Hydrogenophilus thermoluteolus: one gene and its partner. The main gene of each other region encodes a partner of the protein of the gene in region 2 in a complex. Links are inferred from orthologs where the notes say so. Each region holds a gene or a part of one and is shown on either strand. Other genes may lie near its edges. The genes, in order: tsaE and tsaD.

Evidence for each region.
Region 1: the proteins of tsaD (region 2) and tsaE are in contact, whole or in part, in a crystal structure (PDB 6N9A), measured with the Thermotoga maritima proteins. The link is inferred for Hydrogenophilus thermoluteolus from one-to-one orthologs. Residues at the interface, in WP_004082750.1 of Thermotoga maritima: Cys10, Asp11, Arg49, His50, Leu82, Gly84, Gly135, Gly136, Glu154, Thr155, Leu156, Asp157, Asp158, Ser159, Glu162, Asp165, Lys166, Arg169, Leu170, Tyr175, Lys213, Thr214, Leu217, Tyr218, Gln221, Arg222, Asn324; in WP_004082108.1 of Thermotoga maritima: Leu37, Gly38, Lys46, Lys57, Val59, Lys60, Ser61, Thr63, Phe64, Thr65, Leu66, Met67, Val69, Pro71, Tyr82, Arg83, Leu84, Asp86, Asp88, Phe89, Asp93, Ile128, Asp130, Glu131, Arg134.

What each region holds. Positions count from the first base shown.
Region 1 is NZ_AP018558.1:361,870-372,505, forward strand. What follows is about bases 3,650-6,601. They hold tsaE (tRNA (adenosine(37)-N6)-threonylcarbamoyltransferase complex ATPase subunit type 1 TsaE), read right to left. Parts: upstream 5,390-6,601; coding sequence 4,910-5,389; downstream 3,650-4,909. Other genes in these bases: HPTL_RS01670 (N-acetylmuramoyl-L-alanine amidase), read right to left, coding at 3,650-4,928; queG (tRNA epoxyqueuosine(34) reductase QueG), read left to right, coding at 5,407-6,498; murI (glutamate racemase), read left to right, coding at 6,511-6,601. Outside these bases: ileS (isoleucine--tRNA ligase), read right to left, coding at 1-2,519; HPTL_RS01665 (bifunctional riboflavin kinase/FAD synthetase), read right to left, coding at 2,530-3,501; more of HPTL_RS01670, read right to left, coding at 3,555-3,649; more of murI, read left to right, coding at 6,602-7,344; HPTL_RS01695 (SpoIIAA family protein), read right to left, coding at 7,547-7,912; aceA (isocitrate lyase), read right to left, coding at 8,103-9,398; HPTL_RS01705 (Na/Pi cotransporter family protein), read right to left, coding at 9,534-10,636. UniProt on the Escherichia coli protein: Required for the formation of a threonylcarbamoyl group on adenosine at position 37 (t(6)A37) in tRNAs that read codons beginning with adenine.
Region 2 is NZ_AP018558.1:1,653,091-1,663,180, forward strand. What follows is about bases 7,054-9,978. They hold tsaD (tRNA (adenosine(37)-N6)-threonylcarbamoyltransferase complex transferase subunit TsaD), read right to left. Parts: upstream 9,059-9,978; coding sequence 8,048-9,058; downstream 7,054-8,047. Other genes in these bases: HPTL_RS08050 (H-NS histone family protein), read left to right, coding at 7,094-7,459; plsY (glycerol-3-phosphate 1-O-acyltransferase PlsY), read left to right, coding at 7,462-8,118; rpsU (30S ribosomal protein S21), read left to right, coding at 9,159-9,371; dnaG (DNA primase), read left to right, coding at 9,453-9,978. Outside these bases: leuS (leucine--tRNA ligase), read left to right, coding at 1-2,028; HPTL_RS08020 (LPS-assembly lipoprotein LptE), read left to right, coding at 2,015-2,530; holA (DNA polymerase III subunit delta), read left to right, coding at 2,527-3,573; HPTL_RS08030 (glutamate-5-semialdehyde dehydrogenase), read left to right, coding at 3,570-4,856; HPTL_RS08035 (chalcone isomerase family protein), read left to right, coding at 4,956-5,543; HPTL_RS08040 (methylated-DNA--[protein]-cysteine S-methyltransferase), read left to right, coding at 5,598-6,107; site-specific tyrosine recombinase XerD, read left to right, coding at 6,104-7,018; more of dnaG, read left to right, coding at 9,979-10,090.

The DNA of each region.
Region 1 (10,636 bases), 1.3 Mb from region 2 along the record:
ATCGCTTTGGTGACCCGTTCGCGGGTATCGAGGACCCAGTGCCAGCGTTCGCGCACCGCGTCGGCGTCGGGGATTGCGGGCAGTTCGTACCAGGTGTGGAACATCACACTCTCTTCGGGGTTGCCGGTGAGGTGTTCCCAGACCTCTTCCGCGGTGAATGGCAAAATTGGCGCCATCCAGCGGACGAACGCATGCAGGATGTGGGTGATCGCGGTCTGGGCGCTTTTGCGCGGGTGTCCTTGCGCGGGGGTGGTGTAGAGGCGGTCTTTGAGGACGTCGAGGTAGAACGCCCCAAGCGTTTCCGAGGCAAAGTGCATCATCGTCTGGACGACGCGGTGAAACTCCATCGCCTCGTACGCGTCGGTGATCTGCTGTTGCGCCGTTGCGGTTGCCAGGATCGCCCAGCGGTCGAGGTCGACGAGCGCCTCTGGCGCGACCGCTTCGCGCGTCGGGTCGAAGTCGGCGATGTTCGCGAGCATGAAGCGCAAAGTGTTGCGCAACCGGCGGTAGACTTCGACGACCCGTTGCAGGATCTCTTTCGAGATGGTGAGCTCACCGGAATAGTCGGTGCTGGCGACCCAGAGGCGCAAGATGTCGGCGCCGAGGGTGTCACACACCTCTTGCGGCGCGACGACGTTGCCGCGCGATTTGCTCATCTTGCGCCCTTGCCCGTCGACGACGAAGCCGTGGGTGAGGAGCGCGTCGTAAGGGGGGCGACCGTCGATCGCACAACCGGTGAGGAGCGACGAGTGGAACCACCCGCGGTGCTGGTCGGACCCTTCGAGGTACATCGCCGCAGGGTGGCCGAGCTCGGGATGGGAGCCACGCAAGACGTGCAGGTGCGTGGTGCCGGAGTCGAACCAGACGTCGAGGGTGTCGGTGACTTTTTCGTAGTCGCGCGCTTCGTCTCCCAGAAGCTCTGCAGGGTCGAGTGCAAACCACGCTTCGATGCCCTCCTGTTCCACGCGTTGCGCAACCGCTTCCATGAGTTCGACGGTGCGCGGGTGAAGCGCTCCGGTCTGCTTGTGGACGAAGAAGGGGATCGGGACGCCCCAGTGGCGCTGTCGTGAGATGCACCAGTCGGGACGGTTCGCGATCATCGCGTGCAGCCGTTGTTTACCCCAAGCGGGGTAGAAGCGGGTGGCATCGACGCCGGCAAGCGCCCGGTCGCGCAACGTGGTGGGGTGGTTGTCGCGCAGGGGATCGGGGCGAGGCAGGTCCATCGCGACGAACCACTGGTTGGTGGCACGGAAGATCGTCGGCGTTTTGTGGCGCCAACAGTGTGGGTAACTGTGGCGGATCGGCGCGTGCGCAAGCAGCGCCCCGGCGGCTTCGAGCGCGGCGACGATCTTCGGGTTTGCTTCCCAGACGGAAAGGCCGCCGAATTCCGGCAGATCAGGGGCGAAGCGCCCGTCGCCTTGAACCGGAGTGAGGATCGCCTCTTGGGGGAACCCCGCGGCGATCCAGACGCGGAAATCGTCTTCCCCATAGGCGGGGGCCGAATGGACGATGCCGGTACCGGTGGCGAGCTCGACGTAGGTGTCGGGCAGGACGGGCGAAGCGCGATCATAGAGCGGATGGCGGAACGTGACGCGCGCAAGCGCCGCCCCCTGACACGCGCCGAGCGTTTCGACTTCTGAGGCGGCAAAGCCGAAGCGCGCGAGCGCCGCATCCTTCAGTTCGGCGGCCAGGATCAGGCACCCTTTCGGGGTGGCGACGAGTTCGTACCGGTATTCGGGATGGACGTTGAGTGCCTGGTTCGCCGGGATCGTCCAGGGGGTGGTGGTCCAGATCACGGCAAAGATCGGCTGCTGCGGCGCTTCGGCAAGGCCAAACGCTTGCGCCACACGCGCCTGTTCCGCCGGGTCGAGGGGGAACGCGACGTCGATTGCCGGAGAGGTGCGCTCTTCGTACTCGATCTCCGCTTCCGCGAGCGCCGACCCGCAGTCGAAGCACCAATGCACCGGTTTGAGACCGCGCACGACGAAACCGGCGTCGACCAGGCGGGCGAGCGCGCGAATTTCGTTCGCTTCGTTGGCGTAGTTCATGGTGAGGTAGGGGTTGTCCCAGTCCCCGAGTACGCCCAAGCGGATGAAGTCGCGCTTTTGCCGTTCGACCTGTTCTGCTGCGAATTCGCGGCACAGCCGCCGCACTTCGCTGCCGGGTAGGCCGCGCCCGTACCGTTTTTCGATCTGGTGTTCGATGGGCAGCCCATGGCAGTCCCACCCGGGAACGTAGGGGGCGTCGTATCCAGCAAGCGTTTTCGAGCGGACGATGATGTCTTTGAGGATTTTATTGACCGCGTGGCCGATATGGATATCCCCGTTCGCGTACGGCGGGCCGTCGTGAAGGACGAACTTTTTCGTGCGGCCGCGACACCGTTCGCGGATCTGCTCGTAGCGTTTTTGCTTTTGCCACGCCGCGACCCAACCCGGTTCACGTTTCGCGAGGTCGCCGCGCATGGGGAACGGCGTGTCGGGGAGGTTGAGGGTTTGGCGGTAGCCCTTTCCGTTAGCCATCGATCGACTCCTAATCCAATGGGTATTGCGTGGGGTGCGTTGCGTGCCAGCGTCGCGCCGCGGCGATGTCGTCGTGGATTTGTGTCGTGAGCGCGGCAAGCGACGGGAAGCGCTGTTCGTTCCGCAGTTTGGCGGCGAAATGGACGGTGATCCGCTTGCCGTATGCGTCACCGTGCCAATCGAGGAGGTGCGCCTCCAGTGTGGGGGAGAGCAGAGGGCAGGATGCGCGATCGGCTGGGTGGCGCTGCGTGACGGTCGGGCGTACGCCGACGTTGATCACCGCCGGTTCAGGCCGATTGCCCAGACCGGTGACCCAGCCGACGAAAACGCCCGAAGGAAGCGCTTGCCGTGGTGCGATCCGTAGGTTCATCGTCGGAACACCGATTTGGCGGCCGAGTTGGGCGCCCGGGTGGACGCGTCCGGTGACCGCGTACCAACGCCCAAGCAGCAGCGCGGCGTGTTCGACGTTGCCCGCATCGAGCGCGGTGCGCACGGCGCTCGAGCTGATGCGTTCGGGGCCTAACGTAAGGGTCGACATCGCTTCGACGGTAAAGCCGAAGCGCTCTCCGGCGTCGAGCAAGGTTTCCAACGTGCCGGCGCGATGGGCGCCGAAGCGAAAATCGTCGCCGACGATCAAATGGCGAACCATGAGACGTTCGACCATGAACGCGATGAACGCCTCTGGCGACCACTGTGCGATACGGCGGGTAAAGGGGAGGATGTGCAGCTGCGCGATCCCTTCCCGCGCAAGCAGCGCTGCTTTGTCGCGCAGCGGGGTGAGACGCGGGGGGGCACTGGTCGGTGCCAACCGCTCGCGCGGGTGGGGTTCGAAGGTGAGCACCGCAGGGGTGAGTTGTCGTGCTACCGCACGGTCGCAGACCAGGCGCAACAACGCCTGGTGTCCGCGATGGACGCCATCGAAATTGCCGACGGTGAGCGCGGTCGGTGCAAGGCTGGGCGCATGGCCCCGCAGGATGCGCATCGTCCTCTGAGTCTGCTTTCGGAAAACGCCCAATTATACCGGTATTCCGCAGATCAACTTGCGGGGTCGCGGCTCTTGGCGGCGAGCATCAACGCACGAGGACGCGGCGCGTGGCGTTCGAGGTAGCGCTTCACGCCGCGGTAGATCGCTTCAGCGAGCTGTTCTTGGTAGTCTGCACTCTTTAGTCGCCGTTCTTCGGTGGGATTGGAGATGAACGCCAGCTCGACGAGTACCGACGGGACGTCGGGGTTACGCAGGACTGCGAAATTCGCGGTTTCGACCTCGGGGCGGTGGGGGGGGCTTACGCGCGCGAGCTCGGCGAGCACCGCTTGCGCGAGGCGCAACGAGTCGGTGCGGGTTGCGGTGATCGAGAGGTCGAGGAGCGTAGCGGCGACATGGTCGCTGCGCGCTGCCAATTGGACGCCGCCGATGAGGTCGGATTGGTTCTCTTTTTGCGCGAGCCACTTCGCTGCGGTGCTCGAGGCACCGCGGTCGCTGAGGGCATAGACCGAGCTCCCGGCGACGTCGGGGCGCACGAAGGCGTCGGCGTGGATCGAGACGAAGAGGTCGGCTTGGGCGCGCCGGGCGCGGTTCACCCTTTCCCCCAACGCGATGAAGTAGTCACCGCTGCGCGTGAGCACCGCGCGCGTTTTCGGGTCGTCGTCGAACCGCTTCTTGGCGCGCCGCGCCACCGCCAACACCACGTCCTTTTCCCGGGTACCGTGACGACCGATCGCGCCGGGGTCTTCGCCGCCGTGCCCGGGGTCGAGGACGATCACGTATGGGGCGTCCTGTTCCGGTGGTTTCGGTTGTGGCTTACGCGGGTTGGTTGCCCGGTTCGCTTGGGTTTCGGCGGGTCGCCGCGGGGGCGTTTCGCTGAGGACCGGCGTGTCACTTTCCGTCCGCTGCCGTTTGTCGAGTTCGGCCAAGAGCCGCGCGACGGGGTCTTGCGGTTTTTCGGGATAGAGGTCGATTACCAGGCGGTATTGATAGGGATCGATGGGGTCGAGAAGGAAGATCTGCGGGACGACTGCTTGCTTCAGGTCGAAGACGATGCGGGTGGTCTCTGGGGTGAACTGCCCGACGCGGACCGCGGCGATATAGGGGTCGTCGGGTGCGATATGTTCTGCAAGGGCACGCAAAATCGTTTGGACGACCACCCCTTTGAGGTCGATCACGAGGCGCAGTGGATTTTCTAGTAAGAATGCTTCGTGTTCGAGTGCGGCGCTGGCTTCGAGCGTGACGCGTGTGTATTCCTCTGCGGGCCAAGCGCGAACGGCGACGATACGGGGTGGCGACGCGGCGATGAGGCGTGTCGGCAGCCAAGTGAATGCCGCAAGGAGCGTGGCGCGGGAGAGAAAGGCGCGGCGTGCCGCTTGGACGCGGGACAACGCGGCTGCGGGGGTGGCTAGCCGAGCGCTGGCCACTGCCGCTTCGCCGCAGTCGAGCAGGCGCCCAGGGTCAGCAGCCGACTGCCCGTCGCTTCGATCGCGATCCGAACCTGCCAGTCGGGGCTCGGTAGGTAGGGGTGCGCTTTTTCGGGCCATTCCACTAAGCAGAGGTTTTCCGGTTGAAAGTATTCGTCGAAGCCGCCCCAGCGGAACTCTTCGGGGTCGGCGAACCGGTAGTAGTCGAAATGATAAACTGGAACAGCGAGATCTGGGTAGGGTTCGACCAAGGTATAGGTGGGACTTTTGACCGGTCCGTGATGGCCGAGCGCGTTGAGGAGTGCCCGTACGAAGGTGGTCTTGCCGGCACCCAGCGGCCCGGTCAGCGTGACGATGCCGCGGGTCGCGACGAAGCAGGGGGCAACGCGTCGCGCGAACGCGCCGGTTTCGGCTTCGTTTTCGAGGTGCGCGGTTGTGGTAAAAGAGGCGTCGGTATTCATGGGGGCGATGGGTGTCGATGGCAGGAACGGTTCGCGATTGGGCACAGATCAAAGCAGCGTTGTGGCGCGCGGCGGAGTCGCTCGGGTTTGCCGCGATGGCGGTGAGCGACGTCGACCTCTCCGCGGAAGAGCCGAAACTCCTTGCGTGGTTGCGCGAAGGGTACCACGGCGAGATGGATTATATGGCAAAGTGGGGGACGCTGCGCGCGCGCCCCGCCGCGCTCGTTCCAGGCGCGCAGCGCGTCGTCTCGTTGCGTTTTCCCTACTGGCCCGAGCAGGCGGCGCCGGCCGAAGCGGTGCTCTCCGACCCGTCGCGCGCCTATATTTCGCGGTATGCGCTGGGCCGAGATTACCACAAGGTGGTGCGCGCCCGCTTGGCGAAACTGGAAAACGTCCTGAAAACGTTGGCGCCAGAACACCAAGGGCGGGTCTTCGTCGATTCGGCGCCGATATGGGAGGTGGCGCTCGCCGCGCGCGCGGGTTTGGGGTGGCGCGGAAAGCATACGCTGTTGCTGACACGCGAAGGGTCCTACTTTTTTCTGGGCGAACTGGTCACCAACCTGCCGTTGCCGGTCGACGCGCCGCAACGTGCGCATTGTGGGCGATGCGTGCGTTGTCTCACCGCGTGTCCAACGCAGGCGATCGTCGCGCCCTACACGGTGGATGCGCGGCGCTGCATTTCGTACCTGACGATCGAACATCCTGGATCGATTCCGGAGTCACTGCGGCCGCTCGTTGGCAACCGAATCTATGGCTGCGACGATTGCCAATTGGTCTGTCCGTGGAATCGTTTCGCGACGCCGTCACAATGCTCCGACTTTCAGCCGCGGCATGGGCTCGATGCGCCGCGGTTGGTCGAACTGTTTGCTTGGCGCGAACACGAATTCCTGGATCGTTTCGCGGGTTCTCCGATTCGGCGCATCGGCTATCCGCGTTGGTTGCGCAATTTGGCCGTGGCGTTGGGTAACGCCCCGACGACCCCAGATGTGGTGGCGGCGCTCAGGCAGCGCGCCGACGACCCGTCGCCGCTGGTGCGCGAACACGTCCAGTGGGCGCTGGCGCGCCATCGCGGCCAGGGTGGTACGGTACAATCCGTTCCATTTGCTTAGTGACGCGGGGCGATGGCGCAGACGATGGGCAGGCAACCGGTGAGCAATGCACCGATCGGTATCTTCGATTCGGGGGTTGGGGGGCTAACGGTGGCGCGGGCGGTGATGGAGCGGCTGCCTAATGAAGCGATCGTCTATTTCGGTGACACCGCGCGCGTGCCCTATGGGGTGAAGTCGGCGCAGACCATCCGGCGGTATGCTGCGGAAATCACCCGCTTTTTGTTGCAGCAAGAGGTGAAGCTCCTCATCATCGCGTGCAATTCGATGGCCGCGGTCGCTGCGGACACAGTAGCGGGTTTGGCGGCCGGCGTGCCGGTGCTCGACGTGATCGACGCCGGGGCACGGGCGGCTGCGGAGATGACGCGGCGCCGGGCTGTTGCGGTGATCGGCACGATGGCGACTGTGGATAGCGGCGCGTACGCGCGACGGATCCATGCGTACGCACCCGACGTGCGGGTGCATGCGTGGGCGTGCCCGCTCTTCGTTCCGTTGGTCGAGGAGGGGTGGGTCGATCATCCGGTTACCGAACAGGTGGCACGGGAATATTTGGCGCCGCTCGCCTCCGAATCAGTGGATACCCTGGTTTTGGGATGTACGCACTACCCGTTGCTCAAACCGCTGTTGCGCCGCGTTGCCGGGCCGGAGGTGGCGTTGATCGATTCGGCCGTGGCCGTTGCCGAAGCCGCTGCGCAGGTGCTGGCGGAACAGGCGCTCCTGCGCCGTGAAGCGGCTGCGCCACAGCATCGCTTCTATGTTTCGGACAAGCCGCCGCGGTTTCATACACTTGCCGAGCGCTTCTTGGCACGGTCGCTGCCGGAAGTCTCGCGCGTGGTGTTGGAAGGGTGAGGGATCAGGATGGGGTTCGTGCGACGGGGCGCGCAGGGTCGGCGCACCATTCGCTCCACGAACCGGCGTACAACTGGCCGAATGGCAACCCGGCATGCGTCATTGCCAGCAGGTTGTGGCACGCGGTGACGCTAGAGCGAGCGCTCGCCGCTATCGATCACGGTAGCGGGAAAAAGGTTCATCGCGGTCATGTGCGTTTCGGTCAATCCGCAGCGTTTGTCGCGGGTTCGTCGAGCCAGGCGCGCGCGGCGTCTTCATCGGTGAAGGTGCGGATCTCGGCATGGACGAAGAAGCGCTCGATCCAGGCGATCCACATGAGCCAATCGTCGTCGGTGAGAATCGCGATGCGGTCGAACGCGTCGGGGTGTGCGCGGGTGAATTTGAGCTCTTCCCACGCCACATCGATGGTGTAGGAGATCATCTGGCGCAGGTCGAGAAGGAGCCGAACCGGGCCGTGGAAGCGGTTCGCGTATTCGATCTGCTCTTCGAATGCACGAAAGTCGGCAAGGGTAAATTCGCCAAAGACAGTGGCTTCGACGCGATTGTCTCGGGTTTCGAGGGTGATCATTGGGGTAAGGTCTCCTTGGTGTGGCCGTACTTGGTGGAAGGATACTGAGTTCGTGTCGATTTGTCCATCTGCGGCGCGCATTTCGCGCGGACAAGAAAAAGGGTAGCCACTTGGGCTACCCAACCGTTTTTGTCTCCCTCTGGCATGGGCGATGCAGGGATCGCGCCATGCCGTGCCTCTCACGGGCTGATCAGTGGAACTGCTCTTCTTCGGTGGAACCGGTGAGCGCGGTGACGCTCGACTGACCCCCTTGAATGACCGTGGTGACGTCGTCGAAGTAACCGGTACCCACTTCGGCTTGGTGGGCGACAAAGGTGTAACCGCGTTCGCGGGCAGCGAATTCGGGTTCTTGCACTTTTTCGACGTAAGCGCTCATGCCGCGACGGGCGTAGTCGTACGCCAGGTCGAACATGTTGTACCACATGCTGTGGACGCCGGCGAGCGTGATGAACTGGAACTTGTACCCCATCGCGCCGAGTTCGCGTTGGAATTTGGCGATCGTGGTGTCGTCGAGGTTCTTCTTCCAGTTGAACGACGGCGAGCAGTTGTACGCGAGCATCTTGCCCGGGAACTTGGCATGCACCGCTTCGGCGAATTGCTTCGCGAATTCGAGGTCGGGCGTACCGGTTTCGCACCAGACGAGGTCGGCGTACGGCGCGTAAGCGAGTGCGCGCGCCACTGCTTGCTCAAGCCCCTTCTTGGTGCGGTAGAACCCTTCGGCGGTGCGCTCGCCGGTGAGGAACGGTTTGTCGTATTCGTCGTGGTCCGAGGTGAGCAGGTCGGCGGCTTCGGCGTCGGTACGCGCAATCACCAGCGTGGGCACGCCGCAGACGTCCGCAGCGAGCCGCGCGGCGATCAGTTTCTGCACCGCTTCGGAGGTGGGGACGAGCACTTTCCCGCCCATGTGGCCGCACTTCTTGACGCTGGCGAGCTGGTCTTCGAAGTGTACACCGGCAGCACCTGCACGGATCATGGCTTTCATCAGTTCGAAGGCGTTGAGCACGCCACCGAAGCCCGCTTCGGCGTCGGCGACGATCGGGGCAAAATAGTCGATCCACCCTTCGTCACCTGGGTTGAGCCCTTTGGCCCATTGGATCTCGTCGGCACGTTTGAACGCGTTGTTGATGCGTTCGACGACCACCGGCACCGAGTTCACCGGGTAGAGCGACTGGTCGGGGTACATCGCGCGGTATTCGTTGTTGTCCGCGGCAACTTGCCAGCCGGAGAGGTAAATCGCTTTGATCCCGGCTTTGACCTGTTGCATGGCTTGGCCGCCGGTGAGCGCCCCGAGCGCGTTGATGTAGGGCTCAGTGTGGAGCAATTTCCAGAGTTTTTCTGCGCCCATGCGCGCGAAGGTGTATTCCGGTGTCACCGAACCGCGCAGACGCACGACGTCTTCGGCGGTGTAGGTGCGGGTGATCCCTTTCCAGCGCGGGTTTTCGGCCCAATCTTTTTTGATCGCTTCGATCTGCTGTTGACGGTCCATGATTGCGTCCTTTCGGTTACGAATGTGCCAAGTGGCGACGGGATTGATGATACCGTGCTTGCTGCGCCGCGTCAAGTATCTTATATAAGACATAAGAGACAAAAACGCGCGAAGTCGAGAACGTGTGCGGCTGGGTCAGGTATGTGGCGTTTTTTGCGGTGTGAGGGGTGGGGGTGTGCGCGTGATGCCTTTGCGTAGTTGTTGCAGACCACGGTGGATCGCGCTTGCTGCGCGCAGTTGCGCGTCCATTGCGGCGATGGAGAGTGCACCACGGCTTCCGGCGGCAAGGAGCGCCGCTTTGAGGTCTTGGTAGGCCGCTTCCATCGTGTCGTCGTCGGATTTCCCCACAGTGGCTGCATCGTGGGGGGCATTGCGGGCGGTGGGGAGCAGCGCCAGCGCCGCGGTGCGAAAGCGTTCCCATGCGGCCATCACGGACGGGTCGCGTTCGTCGTATTCGCCCCAAGCGTGCGCACCCTCTTCGGCAAACCGCGCCGCGCTTTCATAGTAGCGAGCCACACGCAAGAGCCGTTCGCTGGTGTCGATCAATTGCGGTGTGAGCGTTCCTTGGTTCATTGCGGCGATGAAGCGGGCGATTGCGTGGGTGAGGGTTCGCACCGCATGGACCGCGGTTGGGTCGGGTACGGTTCCGACGATCGCCCGTTCGAGGATCGCTGAGGCCATGTCGCGCAGACGCACCAGTTCGTGTTGGAGCGCAGAGAGTGCCAGGTCAGGGATGGTGACGAGCGTGTGGTCGAGGTAGCGGGGTTGCGCTTCGTCTTCTTCGCGCGTACGGAAGTGACGTTGCAGCCAAGCGGCCATCGGGTTGGCGAGTGGCCAGATCAGAACGACACCCAGGACGTTGAACAGGGTGTGGAATAGCGCGATCGCGATCGCAGGGTCGCGTTCGGCTCCGCTCCACGCAGTGAGCGCGGTGGTCACGGTAACCAGGGCAGGGAGGATGAGGAATGCGACTACTGCGGTAAGGGTGTTGAAGAGGATGTGGGCGGCTGCGGCGCGTTTGGCGTTCGCCGTTGCGCCGATTGCGGCCAGGAAGGCTTTGACGCTGGTGCCGAGGTTCGCGCCGATCACCATCGCCGCTGCGCTCGAGAGGTCGATGAGGCCGCTGTGGATTGCAGTGAGGATGAGCGCCGTAGCAGCGCTCGAGGAGAAGAGCAGGACGGTGAGCAGAAACCCAGCGCCGGTTTGCGCCAACCGCAGGAGCGGCCCGTCGCCGATGG
Region 2 (10,090 bases):
CAAGGGCTCGAAACGCTCCCCGGTTGGCCGGAACAAGTCAAACGGATGCAAGCGAACTGGATCGGCAAGAGCGTTGGCGCCGAGGTTCGGTTCCCCTACGACGAAGACTCGATCGGCGAAAGCGGTGTGCTCACTGTCTTCACCACCCGTCCAGACACCTTGATGGGCGCCACCTACGTCGCGGTCGCGGCCGAGCATCCGCTCGCGACGAAAGCCGCGCAAAACGACCCGCAATTGGCCGAATTCATTGCCGAATGCCGCCGGGGGTCGGTCGCCGAGGCCGACCTCGCGACCATGGAAAAGAAAGGGATGCCCACCCCCTATTTCGTGCGTCACCCCCTCACGGGCGAAAAACTCCCCGTCTGGGTTGCGAATTACGTCTTGATGGCGTACGGCGAAGGGGCGGTGATGGCGGTGCCCGCGCACGACGAACGCGATTACGCCTTCGCGCAAAAATATCGTCTGCCGATTCGCCAAGTCATTCGTCCCGACGGCTTCACCGGCACGATCGACGGCAGAGGCCCATGGGAAGAGACCTTTGCGGCCAAAGGGACACTGGTCGACTCCGGCCCCTTCACCGGGCTCACGTCGGAGCAAGCGTTCGACGCCATCATCGCCGCGCTCGCGGAAAAAGGGCTGGGTCAGCAGCGGGTCCAATATCGCTTGCGCGATTGGGGGATCTCACGCCAACGCTACTGGGGTTGCCCAATTCCGGTGATTCACTGCGACCACTGCGGTGAGGTACTCGTCCCCGACGAACAACTCCCCGTCGTTCTGCCCGAATCGGTCGAGATCACCGGTCGCGGCTCACCGCTAGCTGAACTCGCCGACTGGGTCAACGTCCCCTGCCCCGAATGCGGGCGACCCGCACGGCGGGAAACCGACACGATGGACACCTTCGTCGAATCGAGTTGGTATTTCCTGCGTTACTGTTGTCCCGACAACGACCAGGCGATGGTCGACGACCGGGTCAAGTACTGGATGCCCGTCGACCAATACATCGGCGGAATCGAGCACGCGATCCTGCACCTACTCTATTCTCGCTTCTTCACCCGTGCGATGCGGGACCTCGGGCTCATCCCCTTTTCGGAACCCTTCACCAACCTCTTGACACAGGGGATGGTCGTTGCCGAAACCTTCTACCGCGAAGACCCGACAACCGGCAAAAAAACCTGGATCAATCCGGCCGACGTGATCCTGGAACGCGACAGCAAAGGTCGACCGATCTCCGCGGTACACCGCGTCGATGGCAAACCGGTCACCATCGGCGGCATCGAGAAGATGTCGAAGTCCAAAAACAACGGTGTCGACCCACAAGCCCTCATCGACCAATACGGCGCCGACACCGCGCGCTTCTTCATCATCTTCGCCGCGCCGCCGGAAGCGCAGCTCGAATGGTCCGATGCGGGCGTCGAAGGGGCACATCGCTTCTTGCGCCGTGTTTGGGCGTTCGGCGTTCGCTACCGCAACGAAATCGCGCCCCAGCTTCCCACGACCGCTGAGGCGCGCAGCTCGGCGCTGCGGCAACTTGCCGCGCCCCTGGCTGCGGCACGGCGCGAATTGCACCTCATCCTGGAACAGGCGAACCGTGACCTGGCGAAACTCCAATTCAATACCGTCGCAGCCGCGACGATGAAAATGCTCAACCTGCTCGAGCGCCTGCCCGATGGTGACGCAACCGAACGCGCGGCGCTCGCGCACGAAGGGTTCTCGATTCTCCTCAGAGTGCTCGCACCGATCACCCCGCACGTCACCGAGATCCTGTGGCGCGAATGCGGCTTCGGCACATCGCTGCTCGACGCCCCGTGGCCCGAAGTCGATTCCGACGCGCTCACGGTCGCCGAAATCGAACTGGTTTTGCAAATCAACGGCAAGACTCGCGGCAAAGTCACTGTCCCGTCCGACGCCGCCGAAACCACGATTCGCGAACGCACGCTGGCGCACGAACTCGTTCAGGCGGCACTCGATGGGAAGGAGCCGCGGCGTGTGATCATCGTTCCGGGAAGGCTCGTCAATGTCGTCGTTTGAGACCCAGCGCCGCCGCGTATTGACCGGCGTCGCGCTCGTGCCGGCGCTTCTTCTCGCTGCGTGCGGTTTTCGCCCTCGTCATTACGTGGGGTTGGCGCAGCGCACGCTCCACTTCCGTTTCGACCGTGCCGCAGCACTCGAACCGCTCGTTCACGAGATGCTCGCGGGCACACCGGCAACGGTGGTCACGGACCCCAAAGCCGCGGACGCGACGGTCGTTTTGGGGCCGCTCGAAGAAGCGCGGGAGATCATCGCGCTCTCTGCCAGCGGGACGGTTCGCGAATACGCGTTGCGCAGCGTCCTGACCGTTCGCCTCGTCGACCGCGCAGGCGAAGAGCGGCTGCCGCCAACCCGCCTCGTTGCCGAACGGGACTACAGCTACGACGACAGCCGCATCGCGGCCCGCGCTGAAGAGGAGCAGGTGATTCTCACCGACATGCGGCGCGAACTCCTCAGGCGTGCCCTCTTGCTCGTCGACCGTCGGCTTGTGGCGCGACCATGAAATATCCCGCTGCCCGCCTGCCACAGCTCTTGACCCGCAGCCCGTTTCCCCCACTCTGGGCGGTGACGGGCGATGAGCCGCTCCTCATCGAAGAGGCCGCCGACGCGATTCGCACGCACGCCAAAGCAGCCGGGTTCACGGCGCGGGAACGGGTCGTCATCGACAAAGGGGATGCGCTCACCACGCTCACACTCGCAACCGAGAGCCTCTCGCTCTTCGCCGAATCGCGTTTGCTGGAACTCCGCTTCCTGGTCCCCCCGCAGGGCAAAGAGGCACCCCTCTGGTTTGCCGCCCTCTGCGACCGGCCACCGGAAGCCACCGTCACCCTGCTGATTCTGCCCCCGCTCGACTGGGCCACGAAAAAGACACGCTGGTACCAAACCCTCGAAAAAGGGGCGATCCTTGTCGAAACCCAAGCTCCGAGCCGCACGCAACTGCCCCAATGGTGGGCCGAACGGCTGCACGCCCAAGGGCAGCATGCCTCGCGCGAACTCTTGGCCTATTTGGCTGAATGCAGTGAAGGAAACCTGCTTGCCGCGAAACAACAACTGGTGCTCTTAGCCCTCCTCTTTCCACCCGGCCCCCTACCGGAAGCAGAGGTCCGCGCAGCAGTCGCCGAAGTCGCCCGCTTCGACCCGTTCGAACTGCGGCTTGCGGTCCTTACCCGCAACGCAACGCGCGCCGCCCGCCTGATCACCGCGCTGCGCGACGAAGGCGTAGCCGAAGCGCTCGTCCTCTGGGCGCTCGCTGCGGGCGTTCGCGCGCTTGCTCGAGCAAGCGAAGCCGCGGACCCGCGCGCGGTGGATGCGATCGCGAAAAGCGAAAAACTCTTCAGCCCTGTTGAAAAGCAGGCCTTGCGCAGCGCCACCCGATTGGAGTCCGCACAATGCCATCAGTGGCTCCGCCGAGTAGCACAACTCGACCGGATCGCCAAAGGGGTCGAAGCGGGTGACTTCTGGTGCGAAGCCGAACGTCTCGCGCTCGCGCTCAACCCCGCGACGCGCACCTCTGCCGACTTTTCCGTTACCTGGAGCACACTATGACCGAAACCATCGACGCCTATTTCGACCGTCTGGGGCAAGCCGCGCGCACCGCCGCGCAAGCGATCGCGCGCGCGGGCACCGCACAGAAAAACGCGGCGCTTCGCGCGATCGCCGACGCGCTCGACGCTGCGCGTTCGGACCTTACCGCCGCTAACGAACACGACCTACAAGCGGCGCACGCAGCGGGCCTATCGCCCGCGCTGATCGACCGCCTCACGCTCTCCCCCAAAGTGATCGACGCGATGATCGAAGGGCTCGAACAGATCGCGGACCTACCCGACCCTGTCGGCGAAATCCGCGAACTTCGGCAACGCCCCTCCGGTATCCAAGTGGGCCGAATGCGCGTGCCGCTCGGCGTGGTTGGCATCATCTATGAATCGCGCCCGAACGTCACCGTCGACGCCGCGGCTCTCTGCCTCAAAGCGGGCAACGCGGCGATTCTTCGTGGCGGGAAAGAAGCGATCCACAGCAACCAGGCAATCGCCCGGTGCGTTCAGCAAGGATTGGCTGCGGCCCAGCTCCCGGCCATGGTCGTGCAGGTGATCGAACGAACCGAACGCGAACTCGTCACCCGCCTCGTGTCGTCGCCGCAATACGTCGATGTGATCGTGCCGCGCGGCGGCAAAGGGCTCATCGAAGCGGTCGCTCAAGCCGCGAAAGTCCCCGTGATCAAACACCTGGACGGCAATTGCCACGTCTACGTGCACGCTGCCGCGAAACCCGAATGGGTCGTCCCGATCGTCGAAAACGCCAAAACCCACCGCTACGGGGTCTGTAACGCCGCAGAGACGCTCTTGATCGACGAAGCGGTTGCCCCTCGCTACCTCCCCGAGATCGGCGCGATGCTCGCGCGCCACGGCGTCGAGATGCGTTGTTGCCCGAAAGCGTGGTCCCTCTTGCATGCCGCGCCACAAGTTCCTGCCGAACTGCTCAAACCGGCCACCGAGGCCGATTGGGCGACCGAATACCTCGCCCCGATCCTCGCGATTCGGGTCGTCACCGGGCTCGATGACGCGATCGACCACATCGCGCGCTACAGCTCGCACCACACCGAAGCGATCATCACGGAAGACTACTCGGCGGCGATGCGCTTTTTACGCGAAGTCGACTCCGCGTCGGTGATGGTAAACGCCTCGACGCGCTTCGCCGACGGGTTCGAATACGGATTGGGTGCCGAAATCGGTATCTCTACCGACAAATTCCACGCGCGCGGCCCTGTAGGCTTGGAAGGCCTGACCAGCGAAAAATGGATCGTACTGGGACACGGCACGATCCGCCGCTGACGCGAAAACGCTGAGCCTGGACCGGTGCGAGGATCGTTGACCTGCGCGACGATGAGCGCTACGATACCATTTCATTCAAACGTTTGTTGGAGGAGAAAAATGGTTCGTACGCTCATCGCTCTATTTCTCTCTTACGTACTGCTCGCCGCAGCCCCTGCGCAGGCGGAAATCAAGCTGGGCAGCGCCACTTTCCCCGAATCGATCACCCTCGACGGCACGCCGCTCCATCTCAATGGCGCAGGAATCCGCAGCAAGTTCATCTTCCACGTCTACGCGATGGGGCTCTATCTGCCGCAACCGGTCACCCTGGCCGAAGCCGCGCTCACCAGCCCCCCGCCACGCGCGATCCGCATTCAACTGCTGCGCGACCTCTCGGGCGCCACGTTCGCGGACGCGCTGATCGAAGGGCTGAAACAGAATCAACCGCAGGAAGCGCTCACCGCTTATCAAGCCAGCATCGACACTTTGCGCCAAGCGATCCTTTCGCACAGCGAATACAAAGAAAACAGCGTCGTTTTGATCAGCGAAGACAAAAACGGAACGGTGCACATCACCGTTCAAGACAAACCGTTGGTCGAGCCGATTCAACAACCGGGCTTCTTTTCCCTGCTCCTGAGTATCTGGCTCGGCCCGAAACCCGCACAAGATTCCCTCAAAACCGAGCTCCTCAAAGGGAGCGCTTCCTGACGCGTTTCCTTACCGGTACAATCGTCGCTATACCCGATCCCGGAGATGGCGACGATGCCGCCCCAACCAAAACCCAACGCCACCCTGTGGGTTGTAGCCCGGCCGCTACTCGCCCCCTTTTGGCTGGAAATCGCGGCAACCGAAGACGGCACCGTGATTGCCGCTACGTTTCGCACCGATCCTCCACCGTCTCGTCCGCAAGCGAACGCCCCTGCGGCGATTCATCAACTCAGCCACTGGCTCGACACCTGGCTCGAAGCACCGGCAACCCCACTTTGGCCGCGGGTTGCACCACAAGGGACCCCATTTCAACAACGCGTCTGGAACGCGTTACGAACCATCCCCTGCGGTGAAACACGCACGTACGGTGCGCTTGCCGCGCACTTGTCTACCAGCCCGCGTGCGGTCGGCGCCGCGTGTGGCGCAAACCCCTGCCCGATCGTGATTCCCTGTCACCGAGTTGTCGGCAAAAACGGGGCGCTGATCGGCTTTTCCGGTGGTCATTCCGGTGCCTGGCTCGACCTCAAAGCATGGCTACTCGAGCGCGAAAACGCGCGAACGTGACGCGCGCCAAACCGGTTACGCTTACCCCCCTCTCCCAACAATGGATCGACGCGTTCATCGACCATCTGTGGTGGGAAGAGGGGCTGAGTGCAAACACCCGCGCGAGTTACCGCCACGACCTCACCGGCTTTGCCCAATGGCTCGAACAACGCAATGAAACTTTCCGCACGGTCACCGCGGTAACGCTCCTCACCTATCTGGCAGAAAAACCCAGTAAAACAGCTTCGCAACGGCGCCTGATCGCCTGTTGGCGGAAATTTTTCGGCTGGCTCGTCCGGGAAGGAAAAATGGCGCACAACCCATGCCTGACTTTGACCCAACCGCCTTTGCCGCCCAGATTACCCAAAACCCTCACCGAAAACGAAGTCGAAAACCTGCTGCAGGCCCCGGACCCGGAAACCCTGTTGGGTTTACGCGACAAAGCGATACTCGAACTCCTCTACGCAACGGGTCTTCGCGTCGGCGAATTGGTCACATTGCACTTGGCGCAATTGCGGCTCCAAGAAGGTTGGCTCATCGCCACGGGGAAAGGGAATAAAGAACGGCTGATCCCTTTTGGGGAATTAGCTGGCGAATGGCTGAGCCGTTACCTGCGTGACGCGCGCCCCAAACTCTGCAAACCGCATACCACCGATGCACTTTTTCTCACCCAAAATGGCGGAGCGATGACTCGGCAACGCTGTTGGCAATTGATCAAACGCTATGCCATCGCAGCAGGGATCGACCCGCGCAAAATTTCCCCCCATACCCTACGCCATGCGTTTGCCACCCACTTATTGAATCATGGCGCCGATTTACGCGCGGTCCAGATGTTACTTGGCCACGCCGATATCAGTACCACACAAATCTATACCCATGTCGCGCACGCCCGTCTCGAAGCGCTCTACCATCGCCACCACCCCCGCGCCTAATCCTCACGCGCTTGTCAAAACAAACAGTTTTGCTAAAATAGAAACGTTCGTTCAATTTATAAAAGGAATTCCGCTATGGCTCTGCACAATATCCCATTGGAAACGCTCGAAGCCCTTTCCATCGAAGCTTTGGAAGAGCTGAAAAAAGATATCGAAAAAACCATCGTCAAAAAACAAGATGAGCGGCTCGAACAACTCAAAGAAGAGGTTCGGCAAATGGCCGAACGGCTCGGCGTTCCCTTTGAAACGCTTCTGGAGCGGTTGACCCGCGAACGGAGTGGCAAGGGGCGCAAAAATAGCGCGCCGAAACGCAAACTGCCGTGGCGCTTCCGCCACCCTACCGATCCCGACAAAGGTTGGACGGGCCGCGGTTTGCCACCGAAATGGCTCCAAGAGTGGGAAGCCTCTGGGCGTTCGCGTGAAGAGCTGCGCATCGGCTAACGATGAGTTGGCACATCCTGTTCGCGCTGCTCTTTGGCTACGCGCTCGGATCCGTTCCCTTTGCGCTGATCACCAGTAAACTCTTCGGCTTGCCCGATCCGCGCACTTTCGGATCGAAAAACCCGGGCGCTACCAATGTGCTGCGCACCGGTCACAAAGGAGCAGCGCTTTTGACGCTCATCGGTGACGCTGGCAAAGGCGCCGCTGCGGTACTGATCGCACAAGCTGCGACGCAATCCCCCACCCTGGCGGCTGCCGCAGGGCTCGGCGCTTTTCTGGGCCACGTCTTCAGCTATTTCCTTCGTTTTCAGGGCGGGAAAGGGGTCGCTACCGCGCTCGGCGTCCTGTTGGCGATCCAACCGTTGTTGGGTCTCATCGCCGCGCTCATCTGGCTGACCGTCGCGGTGGTCTCCCGCTACTCGTCACTGGCGGCGCTCATTGCGGCGCTCCTTACCCCACCGCTCGCGTGGCTCCTCAACCGCACCCCAGCCGAAGTGGCTCTCGTCACCGTACTCGCAGCGATACTTATCGCACGACACCACCAAAACATTCGCAATCTTTTGCAAGGGACAGAGTCGAAAATCGGCGTTAAAGCGGCAACGGCCAGCGCGGATGGATCATCACCCGGTAATCCGTCTTCACCGGAAAACCCAACCTGACGCGTTGCGCCGCAGCGTGCGCAATCATCGCTCCATTGTCGGTGCACCACTGCGGCGGGGGAAAGACGACCGAACAGCCTAGCGCCTCCAACTCAGCCGCCAAACGCGCGCGCAACTGCGCATTCGCGGTGACTCCGCCCGCCGCAACCAGACGGCGGGCACCCGTCATCTCGACCGAACGCACGGTTTTAGCCACCAACACGTCGATCACCGCCGCTTGAAACGACGCCGCCAGATCCGCCTTCGCCTGAGGGTCGTCGCCAATCGTTTCGGCAGCAAGCGCCACCGCGGTTTTCAATCCACTGAAACTGAACGCGATCTCCGACGACTGCATAAGCGGGCGCGGCAGTGCATAGCGCGTTGCATCCCCCTGCTCGGCCAGTTTTGCCAACTGTGGGCCGCCCGGATAGCCCAACCCCAGGATTTTGGCGGTTTTGTCGAACGCTTCACCCGCTGCATCATCGATCGTCTCGCCCAACAACCGATAGCGCCCCACGCCTTCGACCCACAAAAGCTGCGTATGACCGCCCGAAACAAGGAGCGCCACGAACGGAAACGCCAAATCGGGCGCAGCCATCAACGGCGAAAGCAGATGTCCTTCCAAATGGTGGATCGGCATCGTCGGAACCCCGCGGGCAAACGCCCAACTCTCGGCAAACGCTGCGCCCACCAAAAGCGCGCCTGCCAAACCGGGCCCCGCCGTGTACGCGACCAGATCCACATCCGCCGGCGTCCAGCGCGCCTGCGTGAGCGCACGCGCGACGAGCAGCGGCAACCGCCGCACATGGTCGCGCGACGCCAACTCTGGCACCACTCCGCCATAATGGGCGTGCAACGCCACTTGAGAAAACAGTTCGTGCGCAACCAGCCCGGAAGCGTCATCCCAAAGCGCCACCCCGGTCTCGTCACACGACGTTTCGATCGCCAAAATCCGTTTCATGCCGCGATTGTACCGAATCCCACCGTGAAAAGCCTTGCCCCCAGTTGCCGCACTCAGGTATAATCGCATGCTTTCCGGTACCAGATTCGAGGAAACATTCATGCCCTACGTGCGTGTCAAAGAAAACGAACCCGCCGACGTGGCGATCCGCCGCTTCAAGCGTCTGGTGGAAAAAGCGGGGATTTTGACGGAACTGCGCAAACGCGAGTTCTATGAAAAACCTTCGGAAGAGCGCAAACGCAAGCGCGCTGCCGCGATCAAACGCTACCAGAAAAAACTGCGGATGCAGATGCTTCCCCCGAAAATGTACTGATCACATTTTTTTCCTTCGTTTTGCTGCCTGCCACACTGAAGGAGCCGCTGACTTCAGTGTGGCGATTTGCTTTGCGCTGCAATGATCCCGCCTGAGTTCGTCGAAACCCTTCTTGCGCGCACCGACATCGTCGAAGTCATCGGCAAGCGGATCAAACTCAAAAAATCGGGCGTGAACTATTTTGCCTGTTGCCCATTCCACGGCGAAAAAACCCCCTCATTTTCCGTTTCACCCAGCAAACAGTTCTACCACTGCTTCGGCTGTGGCGCCCACGGCACTGCGATCACCTTCTTGATGGAATACGAGGGGATCTCCTTTCCCGATGCCGTCGAAGCGCTCGCCCAAGAAGCCGGCTTAGTCGTTCCCAAAACCCGAACGGGTGACCCAAAAGCCGCGGAAACGGCCCGCAACGAACGCGAACAGTTGTTGCATCTCCTCGAAAAAGCCGCCCACTTCTATCAGCAGCAACTGGCACGCCACCCCGAAGCGCTCCGATACCTGGAACGCCGTGGCATCGGGCGTGACGCGATCCACCACTTCGGCTTGGGATATGCGCCGGACGACTGGCAAGCGCTCGCAGCGATCTTTCCCCATTACAACGATCCCCTCTTGGAAAAAGCGGGCCTGGTGATCGCACAGGACAACGGACGCCGCTACGACCGCTTTCGCCACCGCATCCTCTTTCCGATCCACAACCGCCGCGGACAGGTGGTCGCTTT